Regions from separate parts of the Pantoea sp. X-Soil-ISGK-285 genome, predicted to be linked through region 1. Evidence: predicted binding sites of a transcription regulator. Region 1 holds the regulator's gene; each other region holds the start of a gene.
The links. The regulator PurR, encoded in region 1, represses purine synthesis genes. The targets are predictions, from matches to a motif close to CANGCAAACGTTTGCNTG.

Region 1 (4,309 bases):
GGCCTTTGCGCAACTGTTTTTCAACATCGCCGCTGCGTCGCCTCACGCGCCGGTGAACGTCAGTACGCATAAAGCAGAGAAAAAGAGTGCGCGCGACGATGAGCGTCGCAAGCGTCGCCCGGTCAAAACGGTGACGAAAAAGACTCGCCTCAGCCCGGTTCAAAAACTAAAAACAAAAAAACTGAAAAAAGTCGAACTCACCGCGAAACAGACGCCTGCTAAAAAGACCTCGCTAAAAACCGCCCGTCTCAGTAAGAACAAAGAGAAAAAACGTTATGGTCATCAGCGCCTGCTGAAAACCGCTGAGGTCACCACCAGCGAGACCGGCACGATTAAGATGAGCAAATCTCACCGTCAGCGCTACCAGAAGGCCCGCGAAACCGCGATGACCAAGCTGATGGGTCAGTTGGGTAAACCCTATCAGTGGGGCGGCACCTCTCCCCATACCGGTTTCGATTGCAGCGGCCTGGTCTGGTACGCCTATAAAGATCTGGTGAAGTTTAAGATCCCACGTACTGCTAACGAGATGTACCACCTGCGTGATGCCGCGCCGATCAAGCGTGAGTCGCTGGAGAAAGGCGATCTGGTCTTCTTCCGTATCAATGGACGCGGTACTGCGGACCATGTCGGCGTTTACCTGGGTGATGGCAAGTTTATCCAGTCGCCACGCACCGGCAAAGATATTCAGATCAGCGCGTTAGGAGAAGATTACTGGCAGCGCCACTATATTGGTGCCCGTCGGGTGATGACGCCAAAAACCATACGCTGAGCAGCAGAACAACCAGAAGAGAGCCGGGATAATCCCGGCTTTTTTTTAGTGCAGAATAGCGGTAAAACTAAAGGCCACAATCATCAGCAGACAGCCCGCGGTGGTCATTAAAGCCAGTTTAAGATCGGTACTCATTGCTTGCTCCTTAGTCACACAATTAGCAGGGGTATCGCATTTTCCCACAGGGCCCGGTAAAAATCTCGTTTTATCCGTTCAGCCTTGTTAGAATCCCGCCTTTGTTGCGCAACGCGCGCAACCCTGATTCCGTTTGCGCACGTTTTCAGGCGCTTTTACGCCGCCAGCGGCCTGTTTCCTGGCCATGAATGCTGCATTTTTGCGGAAAAAAACCTGAACAGACGCAAACGTTTAACACTACGCTTATCATAGAGTTAGATAAGCACTGGAGTCCGATTTTCATGGCAACAATTAAAGATGTGGCGAAACGCGCTGGCGTCTCAACGACCACCGTTTCGCACGTCATCAATAAAACCCGCTTTGTGGCTGAAGAGACGCGCAACGCGGTCTGGCAGGCGATTAAAGAACTGCACTACTCGCCGAGCGCCGTGGCGCGCAGCCTGAAAGTGAACCACACCAAAACGCTGGGCCTGCTTGCCACCTCCAGCGAAGCGCCCTATTTCGCTGAAATTATCGAAGCGGTTGAAAATCACTGCTTTGACAAAGGCTATACGCTGATTCTGGGTAATGCGCATAACGATCTGCAAAAACAGCGCGCCTATCTCAGCATGATGGCGCAGAAACGCGTCGATGGGCTGCTGGTGATGTGCTCTGAATATCCGGACGATCTGCTGCAGATGCTGGAAGAGAACCGCAATATCCCGATGGTGGTGATGGACTGGGGTGAATCGCGCGCCGACTTCACCGACACGGTACTGGATAATGCTTTCCAGGGCGGCTATCTGGCGGGACGCTATCTGATTGAACGCGGACACCGGGATATTGGTGCAATCCCCGGCCAGATGGAGCGTAACACCGGTGGCGGACGTCATGCCGGTTTCCTGAAGGCGATGGAAGAAGCGGGTATTCAGCCACGCGCCGAGTGGATTGTGCAGGGTGACTTTGAGCCGGAGTCGGGCTATCAGGCGATGCAGCAGATCCTGTCGCAGAAGCAGCGTCCCACGGCGGTGTTCTGTGGCGGTGACATCATGGCGATGGGCGCGATTTGCGCCGCCGACGAGATGGGTTTACGCGTCCCCCAGGATATTTCGGTGATCGGCTATGACAATGTGCGCAACGCCCGTTATTTTGCACCGGCCCTGACCACAGTGCATCAGCCTAAAGCCCAGCTGGGTGAGAAAGCGCTGGAAATGCTGCTGGACCGCATTACCAGTAAACGCGAAGTGTCACAAACGATTGAGGTCCATCCCACGCTGATTGAGCGCCGTTCCGTGGCCGATGGCCCGTTCCGCGACTATCGCCGTTAATGCTCGCTTAACCACTCCTGATTAAGCGTTTGCGCATCACCCAGATAGCTGAGCAACCAGCCTGTCGCCGGTGATGCGCGATCCTCTGCCCAGCTGACGCAGCATGGGCTGTCCGGAAACGCCACCGGCAGCGTCAGTTCAACCAGCTCGCCGCTGTCGAGCAGTGGCCTGGCCAGATGGCCCGGCACCATCGCCACACACAATCCCGCCTGCACGCACTCGAGCCCGGTTTGCCACTCCGGCACCACCAGCCGGCGCTGGTTATCCAGCGTCCATGTCATACGACGCGGCAGTGCGCGAGAAGTATCTTCCAGCACCAGGGATGGCCAGCTCCGCAGCGTGTCATCATCTATCTGGCTCGCCTGTGTCAGAGGATGGTCGGGCGCAACCACGCAGCGCCAGTTAAGCGTGCCCATATCCCGAAAAGCAAAACGTCCGCCCACCGGTATCGCCTGAGTGGCACCAATCGCCACTTCCACCCGGCCATCGGCCAGCGCATCCCAGACGCCGTTAAAGACTTCATAGCTGATGATCAGCTCCATATCAGGAAAGTGGCGATAGAAATCTTTGACCAGCTGCCGGGTGCGCTGAGGTTTAGCGATACGGTCAACGGCTATGCTTAGCTGGCCGCGCCAGCCGTTAGCCAGCTGCTGACACTGTCGCCGGGTGGCAAGCATTTTTTTGATGACGCTGCGTCCTTCCCGGACAAAATGCTCACCCGCCGGGGTCAGAACCACTTCGCGATGCTGCCGTTCAAACAGCGGTACCGCCAGCCAGTTTTCCAGCTGACGCACCGTATAGCTGATGGCAGAGGGCACCCGATGCAACTCCTGCGCGGCGGCGCTGAAGCTCCCCCCACGGGCGACAGCGTCAACCACTTCTAATGCATATTCTGACCACATAATCTGCCTTCAAAAATTTTAACAGCAATCGGCAAATATTACCGTTTCACAGCAGCAAACGCACCTTTTACACTCTGCCGCGTTTATCCTGCAAAAATGAGAATCAGATGCTGTCGAATAAAGGGTTTATGCCCTACCTTGCCCTGCTGAGCATGCTGGGCTTTTTAGCCACTGATATGTACCTGCCCGCCTTTGGTGCGATGCAGCAAACCTTTAACACTTCACCCGGTCTGATCAGCGCCAGTATGAGTCTCTTCCTGGGCGGCTTCGCCGTGGGTCAGCTCTTCTGGGGACCGCTTTCCGATCGCATCGGTCGTAAACCGGTGCTGCTGTCCGGACTGGCCATGTTTGGCGCTGGCTGCGCAGGCATGCTGTGGGTGAATGATATCTATCTGATGCTGGCGCTGCGTTTTGTCCAGGCGATTGGCGTCTGTGCCGCTGCCGTAAGCTGGCAGGCGCTGGTGGTGGATCGCTACCCTGCAGCGCGCGCTAACAAAGTCTTTGCCACCATTATGCCGCTGGTTGCGCTCTCTCCGGCGCTGGCTCCGCTACTGGGTGCCTGGCTGATCGGCCACTTCCACTGGCGTTCGATTTTCCTGGTGCTGACCCTGATTGCGGTGGCGTTGATTCTGACCACGCTGCGTCTGCCCACCGTGCGCAAGGCCGCGGGAGAAAAAGGTGCGCAGCCCGGCTTTTTCACGCTGCTTAAATCCCGGGTCTACAGCGGCAACGTGCTGATCTACTCCGCCTGCTCAGCCAGCTTCTTTGCCTGGCTGACCGGATCGCCCTTTATTCTGGCGGATCTGGGTCTGTCGCCCGCCGATATCGGTCTGAGTTATGTGCCCCAGACGCTCGCCTTTTTAATTGGCGGCTTCGGCTGTCGCACCCTGCTCAACCGCTTTAACGGCGCACAGTTGCTGCCCTGGCTGCTGGCCGTTTACAGCCTGAGCATTCTGGCGCTGTTTGCTGTTGCGCTTGCTGGCAGCAGCACGCTGGTGAGTCTGATGGTACCGTTCTGCGGTATGGCGCTGGCTAACGGCGCGATCTATCCGATTGTGGTGTCCAGTGCGCTGATGCCCTTTCCGACCGCTACCGGTAAAGCCGCCGCGTTGCAGAATACACTGCAGTTAGGACTCTGTTTCGCTGCCAGTTTGGCGGTGTCGGCCGGCTTAACTCAGGCGCTATTTACCACCACA
Region 2 (4,309 bases), 230 kb from region 1:
AGGCGGGCTTTACGGCGTTTCTGATCGGTACCGGAATGGGAATGACCAGCACCACGTTCCTGGTATCAGTGCAAAATCAGGCGGATTACCAGATTCGCGGCATCTGTACCGCTTCAATTATGTTCAGCCGGATGATCGGGTCGGCGGTAGGGACGGCGATCATGGGCGCGGTGCTGAATCTCAATCTGCAGTGGCGTTTGCCGCAGGTCGAGGATCCGGTGCAGAAGATTATGTCCGAACCCAGCCGTCAGCAGTTACAGCCGGAAACCCTGCAGCAGATGACAGCAGCCATTGCCGCCTCACTGCACTGGGTGTTCGTGGTGGCACTGGTGATTGCGCTGTTTGCGGTGGGTGTGGCATGGATGATGCCGCGTCAGCGGCCGGAACAGGCGGACTAACAGGCAGGGCGACAGGATGTCGCCCTGATTTGAACAGAACTACTGGGCAGATGAGTCCTGCGAACTGCCGACACTGGCAGGTACGCTGGCTTCGTTGTCACTGCCTGAGCGCTTATAAACAATTTTTTGTGTGTCGTTCTCACAATGTCCGACGACCTGGCCACCCGCCTGATCAACCTGATCGTTGGCGACGATGTCGAGACTAAAACCCGACTCAGGTACACCGTTCTGAATAATTTTCTGGCTGATTTCGGTTTTTACCGATTCACAGGATGCCTGCGCCATCAGCGGCAGAGCAAATAACGCCGCGCTTAACAAAACCCTCTGTAGCTTCATCACGTCTTCCTTATGTTAGTCGTCGTCATTACTATAGCTCAAATTTACGGCGCTACCGGGCGACCGGAACGACGATCCAGACAACGCAGGGTGTTGGGCTCCCAGTAGGCGTTGAGATTGAGGCTCTGCTCGCACTTGTCGCGGGTATCAAACGCGCGATCGGTTTTATCAAACTCTTTTTCGACCCGGGTGTTCACTTTATTGCGCAGCATGCGCGTGTCATTCCATTGCTCTTTATCCTGGCGCGCTGCTTCATTGCTCAGCGCGGAACTGCCATCTTCGATAATCAGACGATTAGTATTCGCAGTGGCAGTGAATGCCGCAGTGGAGAGGAGAACCATCAGCACGGCAGGGATCATTTTTTTCATCACACTATCCTTTAGTTAACGCAAACATCGCCATCCACGACAGCGGTTGCAGCGGGCATGCTTAGAGCCTGGCTCATCAGGGGGCATTGAGGCAGAAGTCTGAACACCGACAGCGCATAACAACCGGTGCGTACAGGGTGTACGTGAGGAGGGTAAGCACTGCCCGGGTTCAGACGGACAAATAAAACAGCCTGATGGGCCTGGCTATTAGTATATCATCGCCGTTTCTTTGCTCACCAGCAGTGAGTCGTTTGTTTACGTTAAGGAGAGGTAAGGATGCTGATTAAAACCGCCTTGCTGTTTTTTATTACCGCACTGGCGGAGATCACCGGCTGCTTTCTGCCGTGGTTATGGCTGAAAAAAGGCGGCTCAGCCTGGTTGCTACTCCCTGCGGCAGCAAGTCTGGCGCTGTTTGTCTGGCTGCTGACGCTGCATCCCGCGGCCAGCGGACGGGTTTATGCCGCCTACGGTGGCGTCTATGTGCTTACCGCGCTGCTCTGGTTGCGGGTGGTGGATGGCGTGAAGCTAAGTGTGTGGGACTGGAGCGGGGCTCTGATCGCATTCAGCGGCATGCTGATTATCGTGATGGGCTGGGGACGCGGGTAACGCCAGCCGTGAGGGCTGGCGCTGCAGGGAGTTAAGGTTTATGCACTTTCAGCCCCGCCAGCGTCTGGCTGACCGGCATCATCTCAAGGCTATTGATGTTGACATGTTTAGGCAGTGTGGCCACCCAGTATACGGCTTCTGTCACATCTTCCGGCGTTAAGGCGGTAGCCCCTTCGTAGACCTGACCCGCTTTGTCATCATCGCCCTTAAAGCGCACGTTGGAAAACTCTGTGCCACCGACCAGACCCGGTTCAATGTCGGTCACACGCAGCGCGGTGCCGTGTAAATCGGTTCGCAGATTCAGGCTGAACTGGCGCACAAAGGCTTTGGTGGCGCCGTAGACGTTGCCGCCGGCATAGGGCCAGCTGCCGGCAATTGAACCGATATTGATGATATGACCGACATCACGCTCCACCATCTGTGGCAGCAGGGCGCGGGTCATATAGACCAGGCCTTTGGTGTTGGTGTCAATCATGTTTTCCCAGTCTTCGACGTTGGCCTTGTGCGCCGGTTCGACGCCCAGCGCCAGACCGGCGTTGTTGACCAGCACGTCGATATTGCGCCATTCCGCCGGTAACTGCGCCACCGCCTCTTCAATGGCGGCACGGTTACGCACATCGAGCTGTACCGTATAAATATTCTCGCCCAGTTCATCCTTCAGCGCTTTTAAACGTTCAGCCCGTCGTCCAGTGGCAATCACTTTATGACCATTCTCAATAAAGCGACGGGTGATGCTTTGACCAAAACCGGCGGTCGCACCGGTGACAAAAATAATCATCTCACTGTTCCTTATGCCATTTTCAGAGTCGATGGCTTCACCATAGCATTTCATTTCCGCTTCTGCGCGTGGAAAAACTGCCTGACCTGTAAACGGATTTTAACGGGTAGCCAGCTGCGCCTTTTCAGGGCAGATTGCACCGTTAAAGGGCAGGTTTGCGGGTAACCCGCCATACTCAAAATGTTCAGGGCGCGCAATATTGAGTAGCAACCGTTTGCATCCGTTCCGCAAACGGTTGCTACGCCATCTCAGTCCTTATTTGTTGCGCAACTTTCCTCTTTTACTTATTTGACTGATATTTAAAGAATTTATTCTATTTCAATTCTGGCACGCAGGTTGCACAAGATTATTCAGATAATCATCTGCAGATATAACATCGCGCTTTCAGAAAGGACTACCCATGCTTTCAGCAACCGACACGGCGATACGCGCCAGCTTCTTTGACTTTACCGGCGTGGTGGATCGTCCCGACGACCTGGCCGGCCAGGCCCGCTATCTTGAGGATGCGGTGCTGCTGCTGCGTGATGGATGCGTAGTGGGGCTGGATAGCTGGGAGAATAGCGAGGCGATGCTGGCGGGGCATCCGGTCATCGACCTGCGCGGCAGACTGATCGTGCCGGGCTTTGTCGATACCCACATTCACTATCCGCAGACAGAGATGATTGGCGCATTTGGCGAACAGCTGCTGGAGTGGCTGAATCACTACACCTTCCCGGTTGAAGCGCAGTATCACTGTCCCGATCATGCTGCGCGGATGTCCGCCTTCTTCCTGCATCAGCTGCTTTCCAACGGCACCACCAGCGCGCTGGTGTTTGGCACCGTCCATCCGCAATCGGTGGAGGCGCTGTTCAGCGCCGCCGAAGCGCTGAACATGCGGCTGATTGCCGGGAAAGTGATGATGGATCGCAATGCGCCCGACAACCTGATCGAAACCCCTGAACAGAGCTACCAGCAGACCCGGGCGCTGATTGAGCGCTGGCACCAGCGCGGACGCCTGAGCTACGCCCTGACGCCGCGCTTTGCGCCGACCTCATCCCCACAGCTGCTGGAAAAAGTGCAGCAGCTGCGTCAGGAGTTCCCGGATACCTGGCTGCATACCCATCTCAGCGAAAACCCGCAGGAGGTCGCCTGGGTCAAAGAACTGTTCCCGGAGCGTGAAGGCTATCTGGATGTTTATCATCATCACCAGCTGACCGGCCGCCGCAGCGTCTTTGCTCACTGTCTGCATCTGGAAGAGAACGAATGGCAGTGTCTGCACGATACCGATTCATCCATTGCTTTCTGTCCCACCTCAAACCTGTTTCTCGGCAGTGGCCTGTTTAACCTGAAACGCAGCTGGCAGCAGGGGGTGAAAGTGGGGATCGGCACCGATGTCGGCGCGGGCACCACCTTTAATATGCTGCAGACCCTGGGCGAAGCCTACAAGGTGGGCCAGCTGCAGCACTACCGGCTCAGCGCGGCCGAAGCCTTTTATCACGCCACGCTGGGCGGGGCACGTGCGCTGGATCTCGACCACGTCATCGGAAATTTCAACATCGGTAAAGAAGCAGACTTTGTGGTGCTGGACCCGGCGGTTTCTGCCCTGCAGCAACTGCGCATCGGCAACAGCAAAGATATCTGGGAAAAACTGTTTGTATTAATGACGCTCGGCGACGACCGCAATATTGCCCAGACCTGGGTAGCCGGTCGTCCGGTCTGGCAGCGCGACGCACAGGAGCAAGCCGCATGATCCAGTTTCTGTTAAATAACCAGCTGGTCAGCGAGAATGCGCTCGACCCCAACCTCACGGTACTCAACTACCTGCGCACCCGTCAGCAACGCCC
Region 3 (4,309 bases), 510 kb from region 1:
CCGCTGGTTTCACCGCTGGCCCAGTTGATCTGCCGCAGGCTGGTTAAGCCGCGCTGGCGCTCCTCGACCACCAGCCAGTCCTGAAACAGCTGAAAATCTTCCATCACCACCTGTTCCCGTGCCGGGATCAGGGTTTCCCAGCGTGACTCGTCCAGATAGCGGCTGCGGTACAGCCCGAAGTTCTCGCCTTCCCGGTTGGATCGAATGAAGAACTGATGATCGTAGTGGTCGATGCTGTACTCATGATCGCGGCGGCGCGGCAGAAACACATGCGGCTGCGCATCGGGGAAGTTCGCATCAATCAGCTGAATTTCGCTGGTGTTGGTGCTGTAGAGCGCAATCATGATGAACTGCTTGGAGGTGGTCTTATGTACGCTGAGATGATATGTGTCATCCTGCTCTTCATAGACCAGCTGATCGTCGAACTGCGGCGTACCCAGTTCGTGTCGCCACACCTGATAAGAAAGCAGCGTCTGCGGGTGTTTTCGCACATAGTAGAGGGTGCGCGAATCATTACCCCACGCGAAGCTGGAAGAGGCGTTGCTCAGCACTTCAGGGTACCAGCTGCCACTCTTCAGGTTACGGAAGCGGATGCCATATTGCCGGCGAGACAGGAAATCTTCAGCCAGCGCCATGACCCGGTTATCCGGACTGATATGCAGCGCGCCCATGGTATAGAAATCACTGTGCGAGGCGCGCTGGTTGGCATCCAGCAGCAGGCTCCACTCGCCAGACTCATCGCTCGCGGCGGGCTGGCGGTAATAGGCCGGGTATTCGTTACCGCTCTGATAACGGCTCTGATAACGGTAGCCATTTTTCACATAGGGCACTGAGTGATCTTCAGGCGGCAGCCGATCGATAATCTCTTTTAATACCCGGTCCTGCAGTGGCTGCTGTGACGACATGATTTTTTTGCCGTAGTTGTTTTCGGCACGCAGGTAATCAAGGACCTCGCTGTTTTCGCGCTTGTCGTCGCGCAGCCAGTAGTAGTCGTCAACGCGCGTCTCGCCGTGCAGCGTCATCTCATGGGGTATTTTTTTTGCGATGGGTGCTTTCATCCATCCGTCTCCGTGAACGTAATGATCTGTAAGCGTAACACTTCAGCAGCGGGAAGCCAGGTATAGGTTGAGAAGCAGCCGCTGGCGGATCACATCCTGTGACCCACCAGCGGAATATCAGAGGGATTAACTGGCGGGTAAACGGGCTTTCTCAGCCTCAAGATCCTGCTGGATACCGTCGCGAACATCCTGGGGGATTTTCAGCGCGTCGCCCAGCGCGGAGAGATAACTGCGCTCCATGAAGTGATCAACGTCGATGGCGGCACAGCTCAGGAAGTAGAGCTCCAGCGCCTCCTCCTCGTTTTTCACATCGGCGGCCAGCCACTGCGGATCCAGCGGGCGGTTCATCGCTTTCTGGATCAGCTGTTCAGCTTCCTGACCGTAGCCAGACTGATGAATATTCTGCTCAATCGCTGCCCGTTCCTGATCGTCAATGTGCCCGTCGCTTTTGGCGGCAAACACCAGCGCCGTCACCAGACGTTCGGCCCGCAGGTTAACCGGCGTTTGCGCCACGCCAAAGTCAGGTTCATTCTGGTGTGCTTCGCTGACCCGCTGCTTGTATTTGTTCCATAGCACCGCGCCCGCAGCCGCACCACCGCCGATAATCAGCGCCTTGCCGCCATATTTAGTCAGCAGTTTGCGCGACGATTTATTGGCAATCAGCATACCGGCCAGGCCGCCCAGCGCACCCGGCGCCAGCATGTCGCTTAAGCCGCCGCCCGATTTGCCCTCACCGCCCTTCTTCGTCAGTACCGACTGAATTTGTTGCAACCAGTTATTCATCATCCACTCCTTTTAAGATGTCAGTCCGCTATCCTGACGAAAAGGATGTCAGGAAACGTCAGAGCGGGAAAAGTAAGGCAAAAGGTCGTGCCAGATGGACGAAAGATGAGAACGCAAACGTTTTCGTTTATACTTGCGCGCGAATTTTGACTGCTTAGGTGAAGAAATGACGACTCTCGGAACAGCGCTGCGTCCGGCAGCAACGCGTGTGATGCTATTGGGTTCAGGTGAACTGGGTAAAGAGGTGGCGCTGGAGTGTCAGCGTCTGGGTGTGGAAGTGATCGCGGTTGATCGTTACGCCGATGCCCCGGCGATGCACGTCGCCCATCGCAGCCATGTGATTAACATGCTGGATGGCGCGGCGCTGGCAGCGCTAATCGCTGAAGAGAAGCCTGATTTTGTCGTACCGGAAATCGAAGCCATCGCCACGGAGACCCTGGTTGAGCTGGAGCAGCAAGGCCAGCGCGTGGTGCCGACTGCCCGTGCCGCGCGGCTGACCATGAACCGCGAAGGCATTCGTCGACTGGCGGCTGAAGAGCTCTCTCTGCCGACCTCCCGCTATCGCTTTGCCGACAGCAAGGCGCGCTTTGATGAAGCGGCTACCGAAATCGGCTTTCCCTGCATTGTGAAGCCGGTAATGAGTTCATCCGGCAAAGGTCAGAGCTTTATCCGCGACGCCAGCCAGCTCGATAACGCCTGGGACTATGCGCAACAGGGTGGCCGCGCGGGTGCCGGACGCGTCATCGTCGAAGGCGTTGTCGACTTCGATTTCGAGATCACCCTGCTCACCATCAGCGCAGTCGATGGCATTCATTTCTGTGCGCCGATTGGTCACCGTCAGGAGGATGGCGATTATCGTGAATCCTGGCAGCCGCAGCAGATGAGTGATGTGGCGCTGCAGCGGGCGCAGGAGGTTGCCGCGCAGGTGGTTAAGGCGCTGGGAGGCTATGGTTTGTTTGGCGTTGAGCTGTTTGTCTGCGGTGATGAGGTGATATTCAGCGAAGTTTCGCCGCGTCCACACGACACCGGCATGGTGACGCTGATCTCGCAGGATCTGTCAGAGTTTGCGCTGCACGTGCGGGCGTTTCTCGGTCTGCCGATTGGCGCGATTCGCCAGTATGGTCCGTCAGCGTCCGCCGTTATTCTGCCGCAACTGACCAGCCAGAATGTGCAGTTTGTGAATGTCGAAGAGGCGCTGGGTGCCGGTCTGCAACTGCGTCTGTTCGGCAAGCCGGAAATCAGCGGTCAGCGTCGTCTGGGCGTGGCACTGGCAAGCGGTGACAGCACCGATCAGGCGATTGCGCGTGCCGTTGCCAGCGCAGCAGCGGTCACGGTTCAGGGGTAAAGGTGTGCGGTGAGCAGACGCTCACCGCATAACTTACTTTGCGCCTTCAACAGCTTCGCGTGCCAGGCGGGTGATGCGATCCCATTCGCCTGCTTCCAGTGCGTCGTTGGGCACCAGCCACGAACCGCCGATGCACAGCACGCTTTTCAGCGCCAGATAGTCACGGTAGTTCGCCGGAGAGATGCCGCCGGTCGGGCAGAATCGCACCTGCGGGAAGGGTCCGCCAATCGCCTGCAGCGCTTTAACGCCGCCGTTTGCTTCTGCCGGGAAAAACTTGAACTCGCGCAGACCGTAGTCCATACCGGTCATTAACTCAGAAACGGTGCTGATGCCGGGAATCAATGGCACCGGCCCTTCAACGGCCGCTTTCAGCAGCGACTCGGTGACGCCAGGGCTGATCACAAACTGCGCACCTGCATCGGTCACTTCCTGTAACTGCTGCGGATTAATCACCGTTCCCGCACCGACGATCGCATCCGGCACTTCTTTAATCATCGCACGTAAGGCATCCATCGCCACTGGCGTGCGCAGCGTCACTTCCAGCACTCTGACACCGCCTGCCACCAGCGCTTTTGCCATCGGCACGGCGTGTTCCAGTTTGTTCACAACGATGACCGGCACCACAGGTCCGGTGGTCAGAATCTGTTCTGCACTCGTTTTCCAGTTTTTCATCAGTTCCCCTTGCTTGATAACACCGGGATTGCGACCCGGTCATGGAGCATCGGCTCCTGCCCTGTAAATTGCGTCACTACCATACATGATCAACTTCCTGAGCGTCTATCATCCTGCGACCATTTTGAAACGGCAGTTCAATTTTATTCGTGTCGGTTGGCCCGGTTTAAGGGCGAAAAAAAAGCCCGCGTTGCGGGCTTCATCATCACTTCCGTTATTCGAACTCGTTCCACGAACGGCCATCGCGGGTAATCATCGCCACTGAGGCCACCGGGCCCCAGGTGCCCGCCTGATACGGCTTGGAAGAGTCACCATCCGCAGCCCAGGCGTCGATAATGGAATCGACATAGGTCCATGCGGCTTCCACTTCATCGCGGCGCACAAACAGCGCCTGGATACCACGCATGCTCTCCAGCAGCAGACGCTCGTAAGCATCGGCAAGGTGCGACTG
Region 4 (4,309 bases), 1.5 Mb from region 1:
TGTTATGCTACCACTAGCTGCCTCAAGGTTTCCAGAAAAGGGGTTGTATCTTATTTCGTGGGTCTATATAGTTGCCCGCCTCCCAAGCCATTGACTGCTAAGGGAGTTGCGAGCGAAGTAATCAGTCAGGAAGGTGGCATGTCTGCACAACCGGTAGATTTACAAATTTTTGGTCGTTCGTTGAGAGTAAATTGTCCGCCAGAGCAGCAAGATGCGCTCAATAGCGCGGCTGAAGATCTCAATCAACGGTTGCAAGATCTAAAAGTTCGCACTAGAGTCACCAATACAGAACAACTGGTGTTCATCGCCGCGTTAAACGTCTGCCACGAGCTGGCGCAAGAGAAAGTGAAAACGCGCGATTATGCTGCTAATATGGAACAGCGTATCCGTATGTTGCAGCAGACGATTGAACAGGCATTAGTTGAGCAAGGTCGCATCTCTGAGCGTGAGGGTGCGAAGTTCGAATAAAACTTCATGGTTGCTATACTTAAGTAACGGTGAGGTAAATTTTCTCTGAGATGTTTGCATGTGGGCCAGTCCCCTGAGCCGATATTTCGAAAAAACAGAATGTGACGCTCGTAACCTGTGTGCATGCTCGGTTCGTCCGAGAAGCCTGATGGTTATGACGGCATGTTCACCTTGAACCAAGGGTTCAAGGGTTACAGCCTACGGCGGCATCTCGGAGATCTCTCTTCCTGTAGTCCTGCTTTTTTCCCCTGACTGACATGTTATAGTCGCTCAACAGCGACTTATCCGGCGGGGAAATCATGTCTGAACCTTCCATGTCTGAACCTTCAATGACCCAGCGTCAGGCGATTCGCCAGCATGTGCGACATCTGCGACGGGCACTTACCGATGAGCAGCAAACGCAGGCCGCTGAGCAGCTCGCTGAACATGCGCTCAACTACGCCCCGGTGACTGAAGCGCGCAATATCGCCCTGTTTCTGTCGGTGGATGGCGAACTGAATACCCGTCCGCTGATTGCCCGCCTCTGGCATCTGAAGAAAACGGTCTGTCTGCCGGTTTTACACCCCTTCTCTCCCGGTAATTTGTTGTTTCTGCGCTACTCGCCCGATACTCCATTGCTCAAAAATAAGCTGCGCATTCCTGAACCGCCGCTGGATATCCGGCAGGTGATCACCCTTGATCAACTGGATCTGATGATGGTGCCGCTGGTGGCGTTTGATCAGCATGGGCAGCGTCTGGGGATGGGCGGCGGCTTCTACGATCGCACCCTGCAGAACTGGCGGCAGCACGGTTTTTTGCCGGTGGGCCTGGCGCACGATTGTCAGCAGGTCGATAGCCTGCCGGTGGCAGAATGGGATGTGCCTTTGCCGGCGGTAATGACGCCGTCAAAACTCTGGCAGTGGGAGTAGAAGAGTCGCTTTTGCAGACAAGTGAAAACCCATACCTGGGCGCATCTGGCTGCAATGAAATAGCTTAACGCGCAGGGAACATGGTCAGAAGAGGAAAGCGTCCCGCCGCCCGGATAAAAACGCCGGGAGCGTTTTTGAACAACGCAACGCCTTGGCCCGGTTACGGGCGCACCTCAGGGATGAAGTGCGTAATCGCGCGGGACGGGCATGCCATGGATGGCGGCTTTTGCATCTTTCCGATCTGACCGTGTTCTCTTCGCAGTCTCGGTCTTACAGCAAATCGGGACAGCCTGTATTAACTACCTGAAGAGACGCGACTAAGCGCCTGTTCAGGTTGGTAGCGCTTAGTAAAGCAGACGGGCGCGGATGGTACCCGGAATCGCCTTCATCAGTTGCAGCGCGTTCTCGGCCACTTCCGGCTCTGCATCAATGTCGATCACCACATAGCCCATAAACGGCGAGGTTTGCAGATACTGGGCGGCGATGTTGATGCCCTGCTCGGCAAAAATCTGGTTGATGGCCGTCAGCACGCCAGGGCGGTTCTCATGGATATGCAGCAGACGACTGGCGCTGATACCGTGAATCGGCAGTGACACTTCGGGGAAGTTAACAGCCGAGAGAGTCGAGCCGTTATCGGAGTATTTCGCCAGCTTGCCCGCCACTTCAATGCCGATGTTCTCCTGCGCTTCTTCCGTCGAGCCGCCAATGTGCGGCGTCAGAATCACGTTGTCGAACTCACTCAGTGGAGAGATAAACGGCTCGCTGTTGGTAGCTGGCTCGCTCGGGAAGACGTCGATGGCTGCGCCACCCACATGCTTGCTGGCCAGCGCATCGCACAGCGCCGGGATATCCACCACCGTGCCGCGTGAGGCGTTAATCAGCAGCGCGCCAGGCTTCATCTGCGCCAGCTGCTCTGCACCAATCATATCCTGTGTAGAGACGGTTTCCGGCACGTGCAGGCTGACCACATCGCTCATGTTGAGGAGATCGGCCAGATGGCGTACCTGCGTGGCATTACCCAGCGGCAGCTTGTTTTCAATGTCGTAGAAGAAAACATGCATACCCAGGCTTTCTGCCAGCACGCCCAGCTGCATTCCGATGTGGCCGTAACCGATAATACCCAGTTTTTTGCCACGCGCTTCAAATGAGCCTTTGGCAATCTTATTCCAGATGCCACGGTGTGCTTTCGCATTCGCTTCCGGGATGCCACGCAGCATCAGCAGCATCTCACCAATCACCAGCTCCGCAACCGAGCGGGTATTTGAGAACGGCGCATTGAACACGGGAATACCCCGGCTGGCAGCCGCCTGCAGATCAACCTGGTTGGTGCCGATACAGAAACAGCCAACGGCGACCAGCTTTTCAGCCGCCGCAAAAATCTCTTCAGTGAGCTGGGAGCGGGAACGGATACCAATAAAGTGTGCATCACGGATCGATGCTTTTAACGCGTCGGAGTCCAGTGCGCCCTTATGGAATTCGATGTTGGTATAGCCTGCAGCCCGCAGGTTCTCCAGCGCGCTCTGATGGACACCTTCCACCAGCAGGAACTTAATCTTATCTTTTTCCAGTGATACCTTTGCCATTTCCCGATCCTATTCAGCATTCAATGAGGACTACCATAAGCCAGCCTTCTGTCAAAATATCAAAAAAATCGCGTCGGGCAATACAAACGATTGCCCGGCCGCCAGCACGGCAGCGGCTGACGGCAGCACATTGCCGGACAAAATAAGGAGGTCGGACTGGAAGAAAGAACGAACCCGCTGCCGATGACGGTTATGTGACATAAGTCACCAAATTTCACCGCAGCGAGAAAAGATGATTTGCAGGCAGAAATAACCGACGCCGCATCGACGCCGGACAGATCATTTTTTGATGGTTTTCACGCCATCAGGCCCGCCAATCAGTGCAATATCGGCACCACGCGCGGCAAAAAGGCCCACGGTAACGACGCCAGGCAAGGCGTTGATGGTTTTTTCCAGCTCAATGGGATCGAGAATGCGCAGATTATGCACATCGAGAATAATGTTGCCGTTATCGGTGACCACGTTCTGACGATACTCAGGCAAACCGCCCATTTTCACCAGCTGACGCGCCACATAACTGCGCGCCATCGGGATCACCTCGACCGGCAGCGGGAAACGGCCCAGCACATCGACCTCTTTTGAAGAGTCAGCGATACAGATAAAGGTTTCAGCCACGGCGGCCACGATCTTTTCGCGCGTCAGCGCCGCGCCGCCGCCTTTGATCATCTGCATCTGTGGGTTGATCTCATCCGCGCCATCTACGTACACCGACAGCAGGTCAATCTCGTTCAGGTCGAACACCTGAATACCCAGGCTCTTCAGCTTCTGGGTTGAGGCATCCGAGCTGGAGACGGCACCTTCAATCTGATGCCTGACCGTGGCAAGCGCATCGATAAAGTGGGCAGCGGTGGATCCGGTGCCCACACCAACAACGGTGCCCGGCTGCACGTACTCAAGTGCAGCCCAGCCAACGGCTTTTTTCAGTTCATCCTGGGTCATGGTATGTTTAAAACCTGTGCGACAACGAAGTGCGCGTAGTATAAAACAAGGCTTGCTGAAAATGCTCGGCTGACCGACGTGGATTTATCGCTTTGGAAGCCAGCCCACAAAAAACAAGAGAGCCATCACAGGTGATACTTTTGTGGCATAGTGACATCCATCCTGAAGGAGAGAGAAGAATAATGAAACGCCCGGATTATCGAACGCTTCAGGCGCTGGATTCAGTGATCCGCGAACGCGGATTTGAGCGTGCCGCTCAAAAATTATGTATCACCCAGTCAGCGGTTTCACAGCGTATCAAGCAGCTGGAGAATCTGTTTGGTCAGCCGCTGCTGGTGCGCACGGTGCCACCACGTCCGACCGAACAGGGTCAGAAACTGCTGGCATTGCTGCACCAGGTGGAACTGCTGG

Region 2: the regulator PurR is predicted to act here: its motif matches at 2,690-2,707, upstream of guaD (guanine deaminase).
Region 3: the regulator PurR is predicted to act here: its motif matches at 1,952-1,969, upstream of purT (formate-dependent phosphoribosylglycinamide formyltransferase).
Region 4: the regulator PurR is predicted to act here: its motif matches at 3,039-3,056, upstream of serA (phosphoglycerate dehydrogenase).

The regions. Positions count from the first base shown of each region.
Region 1 covers NZ_AP035938.1:1,877,497-1,881,805, reverse strand. Annotated here, with positions in the region: gene AC6I8B_RS08975 (C40 family peptidase) at 1-769, shown strand, start outside; gene cydH (cytochrome bd-I oxidase subunit CydH) at 815-904, opposite strand; gene purR (HTH-type transcriptional repressor PurR) at 1,186-2,211, shown strand; gene punR (DNA-binding transcriptional activator PunR) at 2,208-3,113, opposite strand; gene punC (purine nucleoside transporter PunC) at 3,221-4,309, shown strand, end outside.
Region 2 covers NZ_AP035938.1:2,110,375-2,114,683, reverse strand. Annotated here, with positions in the region: gene AC6I8B_RS10115 (MDR family MFS transporter) at 1-398, shown strand, start outside; gene AC6I8B_RS10110 (DUF1161 domain-containing protein) at 438-734, opposite strand; gene AC6I8B_RS10105 (DUF1283 family protein) at 779-1,102, opposite strand; gene AC6I8B_RS10100 (YnfA family protein) at 1,382-1,708, shown strand; gene ydfG (bifunctional NADP-dependent 3-hydroxy acid dehydrogenase/3-hydroxypropionate dehydrogenase YdfG) at 1,740-2,486, opposite strand; gene guaD (guanine deaminase) at 2,887-4,215, shown strand; gene xdhA (xanthine dehydrogenase small subunit) at 4,212-4,309, shown strand, end outside.
Region 3 covers NZ_AP035938.1:2,387,223-2,391,531, forward strand. Annotated here, with positions in the region: gene AC6I8B_RS11450 (prolyl oligopeptidase family serine peptidase) at 1-1,058, opposite strand, end outside; gene AC6I8B_RS11455 (tellurite resistance TerB family protein) at 1,185-1,841, opposite strand; gene purT (formate-dependent phosphoribosylglycinamide formyltransferase) at 2,008-3,186, shown strand; gene AC6I8B_RS11465 (bifunctional 4-hydroxy-2-oxoglutarate aldolase/2-dehydro-3-deoxy-phosphogluconate aldolase) at 3,220-3,858, opposite strand; gene zwf (glucose-6-phosphate dehydrogenase) at 4,073-4,309, opposite strand, start outside.
Region 4 covers NZ_AP035938.1:3,362,690-3,366,998, forward strand. Annotated here, with positions in the region: gene zapA (cell division protein ZapA) at 139-468, shown strand; RNA gene ssrS (6S RNA) at 508-690, shown strand; gene AC6I8B_RS15865 (5-formyltetrahydrofolate cyclo-ligase) at 783-1,376, shown strand; gene serA (phosphoglycerate dehydrogenase) at 1,721-2,959, opposite strand; gene rpiA (ribose-5-phosphate isomerase RpiA) at 3,239-3,898, opposite strand; gene AC6I8B_RS15880 (LysR family transcriptional regulator ArgP) at 4,081-4,309, shown strand, end outside.